One region of the Micrococcus sp. H39-S4 genome, then DNA from elsewhere that is predicted to be linked to it. Evidence: predicted binding sites of a transcription regulator. Region 1 holds the regulator's gene; the other holds the start of a gene.
The links. The regulator LexA, encoded in region 1, represses DNA repair genes until DNA is damaged. The targets are predictions, from matches to a motif close to TCGAACANNTGTTCGA.
Positions count from the first base shown of each region.

Region 2: O3T09_RS11070 (DUF6504 family protein) is a predicted target of LexA. The motif match lies at 2,278-2,293, and genes of this name have one in related genera.

Region 1 covers NZ_JAPVLT010000001.1:98,077-101,482, reverse strand. Annotated here, with positions in the region: gene O3T09_RS00495 (histidinol-phosphate transaminase) at 1-642, opposite strand, end outside; gene O3T09_RS00490 (LysM peptidoglycan-binding domain-containing protein) at 686-1,060, opposite strand; gene lexA (transcriptional repressor LexA) at 1,352-2,068, shown strand; gene O3T09_RS00480 (ATP-dependent DNA helicase) at 2,112-3,406, opposite strand, start outside.
Region 2 covers NZ_JAPVLT010000014.1:14,425-17,830, reverse strand. Annotated here, with positions in the region: gene O3T09_RS11075 (DNA polymerase III subunit alpha) at 1-1,824, opposite strand, end outside; gene O3T09_RS11070 (DUF6504 family protein) at 1,821-2,147, opposite strand; gene O3T09_RS11065 (DUF6318 family protein) at 2,622-3,341, shown strand.

The DNA of each region.
Region 1 (3,406 bases):
GGCGGAGCGGGTGCCGGCGAGGGCGAACTCCGCGTAGGCCTCGTCCACGACGACCATGGCGCCGGGCCCGCCGGCGGCCTCGTTCTGCGCCTGCGCGGCGTACACGGCCTCGATGGTCGCCAGGTCCAGGGCGGTGCCCGTCGGGTTGTTGGGCGAGGCCAGGAAGACGACGTGCGGACGGTGCTCCCGCACCATGGCCGCCGCGTGCTCGGCGCTGAGGGTGTGGTCTTCGGCGCGGCCGCCGTCCACGAACACGGTGTCCGTGCCGCCGGCCAGCAGCGGGTACATGGAGTACGAGGGCAGGAAGCTCAGCAGTGTCCGCCCGGGGCCGCCGAAGGCCTGGAGGATCTGCTGCAGGATCTCGTTGGAGCCGTTGCCGGCCCACACGTGGTCCGCCGTGAGGCCGTGGCCGAGGTAGCCGGCGAGCGCGCGTCGCAGCCCCGTGAACTCGCGGTCCGGGTAGCGGTTCAGCCCCCCGGCGACGGCCGCGACCCGCTCGGCGATGGCGGTGGCGACCTCCTCCGGCACCGGATGCGTGTTCTCGTTGGTGTTGAGCATGTACGGCACGTCCAGCTGGGGGGCGCCGTAGGGGCTCAGGCCGCGGAGGTTCTCACGCAGGGGCAGAGAGCTGAGGTCGGTCATGGCCGCCAGTCTAGGAAGCGTGGAGGGCGAGGCCCGCCGTGCGTCACCGCGTGGCCGGGACGAACAGCTCCTCGCCCGGCGCGGGGGCCCGGCCCTCGAGCCCGTTGAGCTCGTCGATCGTGGCGATCACCTCGTAGACGTCCGCCTCCGGAGCCACCGTGGTGGCGATGGTCCACAGGCTGTCCCCGGGCATGACCGTGACGGACTGGGTGGCGGGCCCCGCGGTGTCCGCGGACACCGCGGCGGGCGACAGCAGCACACCCAGGAAGAAGGCGGCCGCCAGCGTGGCGGCCACGGCCGCGGCGATCACGGGGATCCCCCGCAGCACGAGGCGGCCGCGGCGGGTCAGACGGATGGTGGCCGGACGCGGCCGCGCCGTCGCGGGCGAGCCGGCGAACTGGGCGGTGGTGAGCGTCATGGTGTCCTCCTCCGGGGCGGATGCCCTCCAGGTGATCGAACATGTGTTCGAATCCGTTCGAATGCCTTTCTAGCACAGGTGTTCGAGACATGCCACGACGAGATCGAACATATCTTTGAAGGAGAGGCGGCTCTCCTCTAGGCTCGAGGCCATGCACGGACGCCCCGGAACGCCCCGGGACCGCCAAGACACAGGCAACCAGCGGGGGCGGACACGGTAAGCGTCCGGACGGCAGCCGGACGCCGGAACACGAGTCCGGCCACCATCACCCCGGGAGAACGGACGGCAGCCATGAGCACCACCGACGATCAGCCGGCGGCGCGCGCGCCGCTCACCGACCGCCAGCGGCGGATCGTGCAGACCATCCGGGACGCGATCGCCGACCACGGCTACCCGCCCTCCATGCGCGAGATCGGCGACGCCGCGGGCCTGGCCTCGCTCTCCTCCGTCACGCACCAGCTGGGCCGTCTCGAGCGGCACGGCTACATCCGGCGCGACCCCGGACGCCCGCGTGCCCTCGAGGTGCTGCTCGACGTGGACGGCACCCCGCTGGGCGAGGCCGCCTCCCCCACCGCTGCGCCGTCGTCGCGGGTCTCCGCGATCCCCGCGTGGCACACCGGCGCAGACGAGGCGGACAGCGTGCCGGTCCCCTGGGTCGGCCGCATCGCGGCGGGCGGCCCGGTCCTGGCTGAGCAGCAGGTCGAGGACGTCATGGCGATCCCGCGACGCCTCACGGGCGAGGGCGAGCTGTTCATGCTGCGCGTCACGGGCGACTCGATGGTGGACGCCGCGATCTGCGACGGCGACTGGGTGGTGGTGCGCCGGCAGGACACGGCGGAGAATGGCGACATCGTCGCGGCCCTCCTCGACGACGAGGCCACCGTGAAGACCTTCCGCCGCCGCGACGGACACACCTGGCTCCTCCCCCAGAACACGGCCTACGAGCCCATCCTCGGCGATCACGCCACCGTGATGGGGCGGGTCGTCACGGTCCTGCGTTCGCTCTGACCCGCTCCCTCCGGCCGGGCCGACGGCCCGAGGCCGAGCGAGGTCAATCGCCCGAGGCGAGCCGTGCCAGCACCCCGCGGACGACGTCGCGGTCCGTGGTGCGCCAGAAGTCCGGCAGGGCGCTCGTGATGTAGCCGCCGTACCGCTCGGTGGCCAGGCGGGGGTCCAGCACGGCCACCACGCCGCGGTCCGTCACGGAGCGCACGAGGCGCCCGGCGCCCTGGGCCATGCGCACGGCCGCATGCGTGGCGGAGATCCGCATGAACCCGTTGCCGCCGTGCCGGGCGACGTCCCGGGTGCGGGCCTGGGAGAGCGGGTCGTCCGGCCGCGGGAACGGGATGCGGTCGATCACCACGAGCCGCAGCGAGTTCCCCGGCACGTCCACGCCCTGCCACAGGCTCATGGTCCCGAACAGGGACGTGTCCGGCTCCTCGGAGAACTGGCGCACGAGGGCGGAGAGGGTCGCGTCCCCCTGGCACAGGATCGTGGTCTTCGGCCCGAGCCGACGGCGCATCTCGGCGGCGGCGTCCTCGGCCGCCCGGCGCGAGGAGAACAGGCCGAGGGCCCCGCCCCGCGACGCCCTCAGGAGCGCCTCGAGCTCATCCAGGGACTCGGGCGAGGCCGTCCGGCCGGGCCGGGGCAGGTGCCGGGCCACGTAGAGCACCCCCTGACGCGGGTAGTCGAAGGGGCTGCCGACGTCGAGGGCCTCGAACTTCGGGGCGTCCGGGCCGGCCAGGCCCACGTCGCCGGCCACCGAGTCGAACCGGCGCTCCCCCGAGCCCACGGTGAGCGTGGCGGAGGTGAGCACCGTCGTCGCCTTGCCGAACAGGCCCTCCCGCAGCTTGCCGGCCACCGAGAGCGGGGCCACGTAGAGCTGGGGCGGGTCGGTCTCGTCCCCCGGCTGCCAGCCCACGCCGGGCTCGAAGTGGCCGGGGCGGGTGGCCCACAGCACCTCGGGGAAGTCGGCCTCGGGCCGGGCCGCGAGCATGCGCTCCACCACCTCGAGGACCTCGAGGATCCGCGAGCGCGCCATCTGCCGTCCGCCGTCGGCATCGGCCTCCTTGTCCTTGTCCTGGCCGAGGTCGGACAGGCACTGACGCGCGGCGGTGAGGACGCCGGTGAGGGCCTGCTCCTGCACCTCGTCCGGGCCCGCGGCGATCAGGCCGGACGGGGTGTCCGTGAACGCGCGGTCCAGGGCCGCCCCGGCCTCGATCAGGTCCTCCACGGCCACCGTGGTGTGGCGGCGCAGCGAGGTGGCCGCGCCGTGCACGATCGACCCGGACAGCTGCCCCGTGACCGCGCCGGTCACCCGGTCCTGCAGCTCGTGGGCCTCGTCCA
Region 2 (3,406 bases), on a different contig from region 1:
GTCGAGCTTGAGGAAGCCCATGGGGTCCATGTCGTGCTTGTCGAACTGGCTCATGGGCAGGCCCATGCCGGAGGGTTGGACGGGGGTGCGGTGCAGCAGGGTGGCGTCGCCGAGGATGACGCCGCAGGGGTGCATGGAGATGTGGCGGGGCAGGCGGTCGAGGCGTTCGGTGAGGTCGACGAGCAGGTCCAGCTGGCGGTCGCCCTCGGCGCGGCCGGACTCGATGCGGCGGGAGAGGCCGCCGAGTTCGGGCATGCGCTGGAGGGCTTCGCGGAAGTTCGAGGCGGAGAAGCGCCAGAGCTGCTTGGCGATGGCGTCCACCTCGGGTTCGGGCATGCCGAGGGCGAGGCCGGCGTCGCGGACGGCGCCGCGGGCCCGGTAGGCGTTCTGCATGCTCATGAGGGTGGTGCGCTCGGCGCCGAAGCGTTCGACGACGGCGTGGTAGATCTCGTGGCGGCGGGCGGACTCCACGTCGATGTCGATGTCCGGGAGGGTGGAGCGGTCGGTGGAGAGGAAGCGCTCCATGATCAGGCCGTTGGCCATGGGGTCGACATGGGAGATGCGCAGGGCGTGGTTGACGAGGGAGGAGGCGCCGGAGCCGCGGGCGGCCACGCGGATGCCCATGCCCTCGATGAGGTCGACGACGGCGGCCACGGTGAGGAAGTAGGAGGAGAAGCCGAGTCGGGTGATGATGCCGAGCTCGTGCTCGGCGCGGTCCTGCAGGTCCCGGGCCGCCTGGCTGGTGCCGGGGAGGCCTCCCCCGGTGTGGAGGTGGGGGTAGCGGGCGAGGAGGCCGGTGCGGGTGCGCTCGCGCAGCACGTGCTCCGGGGGGCCGTCGATGCCGATGACGGCGGCCTCCGGGACGCGGGGCACGCCCCAGCCGAGGTCGGTCTCGGGGTCGAGTGCGCAGGCCTCGGCGAGGCGGCGGGTGGCCTCGAGCAGGGGGGCGGGGCGGTCGTCGGCGGCGAAGGCGATCTCGTGGGCGATGCGGTGCATGGCGGCGGTGGACTTGAGCCAGCCCTGCCCGTTGGGCTGCAGGTCGTGGAGGGCGTCGAGGGAGCTGAGGGCACGGACGGCGTCGAGGACGTCCGCGGTGGCGGCACCGTCCGGGGCCGCGTAGCGCACGGCGTTGGTCAGGACGGCGGGGATGCGGGCCTGGCGGGCGGCGCGGAGGGTCTTCACGGCGTGCCCGGTGTCGAGGCGTCGGCCGGGGGCGGAGAGGTGGGTGACGACATCGGCGTGGGGGCTGCCTGCGGGCAGGGCCGCCTTCCAGCGGCGCAGGGCGGTGAGGCCGGCCGCGTACCGGCGGCGGGCCAGGTGGCGGCCGACGTCCGAGTCCGGGCCGAGGAGGACGAACAGCTCGGGGGTGGGCGGGTTGTCCCGGTTGGCGGCGGTGGGGACACGGCCGGCCGCCGCGGCGGCGAGCTCGGCGACGCTGGCCCACGGGCTGCCGCCCGCCGCTCCCCCGGTGGTGCGGGCGTGGGCGGCGGAGACGAGCTCGCACAGGGAGCGGTAGCCGGAGCCATGACAGCCTCCTCGGGCGAGCACGACCACGCGGCCGGCGTCCTCGTCCTCGCTCCACCGGACGGCCAGGTCCACGCCCACGATCGGGGTGATGCCGTGGCGCAGGCAGGCACCCACGTGTTTGGCCATGCCGTAGAGCCCGTCCCGGTCGGTGCAGGCCAGCAGGTCCATGTCCGCGGCCGCGGCGGCGGCCACGAGGTCCTCGGGCCAGCTGACCCCGTAGTGGGCGCTGAACGCGGAGGCGACGTGCAGGTGGGCGAAGGGTGCGGCGGTGCGTCCGGCCGCGGCGGCCCGGCTCATGCCGACCGCCTCAGGTCCTGGGCGTGCTCGTGGACGCGCACGAGCCGCCACCGGCCGGAGTCCAGGTGGTGGGCGACGTCGAGGGTCTGCAGGGGCGCGGCGCCGGCCCGGGCCAGGCGGACCTGCAACCGCCACATCTCGTGGTCGACGAGACCGGCGCCGCGGCCCTTCTCCGCGCGGACCTCCTCCGCCCACCAGCGGCGCCGCTCGAACCAGCGCACGGGGCGCTCTGCGAGGACGTAGTCCCGCCCGTTCCAGCGCAGCCCCTGCGGGGTGCCGTCTGCCCCGCACTCCACCGCCACCGACTGTGTGAGGACTCCCATTCTGCTTCTCTCCCTGTGCACTGCTGACCGGACCGACGACGGGGTGCCGTCGGGCGATGGGAGCGCGGCCCGTCCGGCGGACCGGACGCGGGGAAGAAGTGGGAAGGTGGGGCCGCACACCCGATCGTACTCGAACATGTGTTCGAATGCGATGGGTGCGAACGTAGGGCGCCCGCCGGACACGTTAAGGACGCATCGCCCCAGACGGGCGAGGCCGGGAACGCCCTTTTCGTGAGGCCGGCTGGCCGAGTCCTGGCCGTAGGCCTCAAACCCGACCTTGGGGCGCACACGCACGAGAAAATCGTCTCTTGGGCCGGAAGAAGTGCGCCGGCACGGTCCTGTGGACAATGCGAGCAGGACCACAATCCGTCTGCGTATACTCCGAACCAACCGGGCCTCGCATGCCACGGGCACCGCGTTGCGGGATCAGCGCGGGAGGCGCGGACACACGACGGACGTCCAGTTGGAGGGGAAATGTCTCTCACCGCACCCGGGCGCGCCCTGCGCCGCCACCGATTCGCCCAGGCCGGCACGCTCAGCGTGGCCTTGGCGCTCGCACTGACCGCCTGTGGCGGGCAGTCCGAGCCCGCCGAGTCGTCGACGACGTCACCCTCGTCCGCCAAGCCCGCCGTCGAGACGTCCGCGCCCGCGAGCACGAGTGAGACCGCAGGCGTCAGCTCATCCCCCACGGCCACGGAGAGCGGGTCCGGCGAATACGTGCCCGCGTCTGCCGACGGCCCCGCGCGGAACGTGCCCAAGCCGGAGATGCCCGCCGCCATGAAGGAAGAGACCAAGGAGGGCGCCGAGGCGGCAATTCGCTATTTCTGGGAGGCCATTTACTACACTGACCAGACCGGAGAAACCGCTGATTTTGATTCGACATACAGCGAATACTGCGAGCTTTGCCAAGCCGTATCCGACTCAACTGCCCAGCACTACAAAGAAGGTGGCTGGTCGACGGGAGAGCACACCTCGATCAAATCGTTGACTCTCACCCCGTCAGAGTTTGGCTACACCGCTACTCTTGTTCGTGACGCATCCGCTGTAGAGGTCTTCGACTCACAGGGCGTTAGAGACGACTCTGCCAGTGGGGTGGAAACTCACGACGAGACCTGGCTGGCCGACGTAGTCTACGAACCCTCCAAGGGCCACTGGGTGATCGATGAGATGCAAAATCACCAGGATGCTCAATAATGCCTTCCATCTCGCGTATTTTGATTGCGATAGTAACTGCTTGCATTGCCCTAACGCTGATTCAA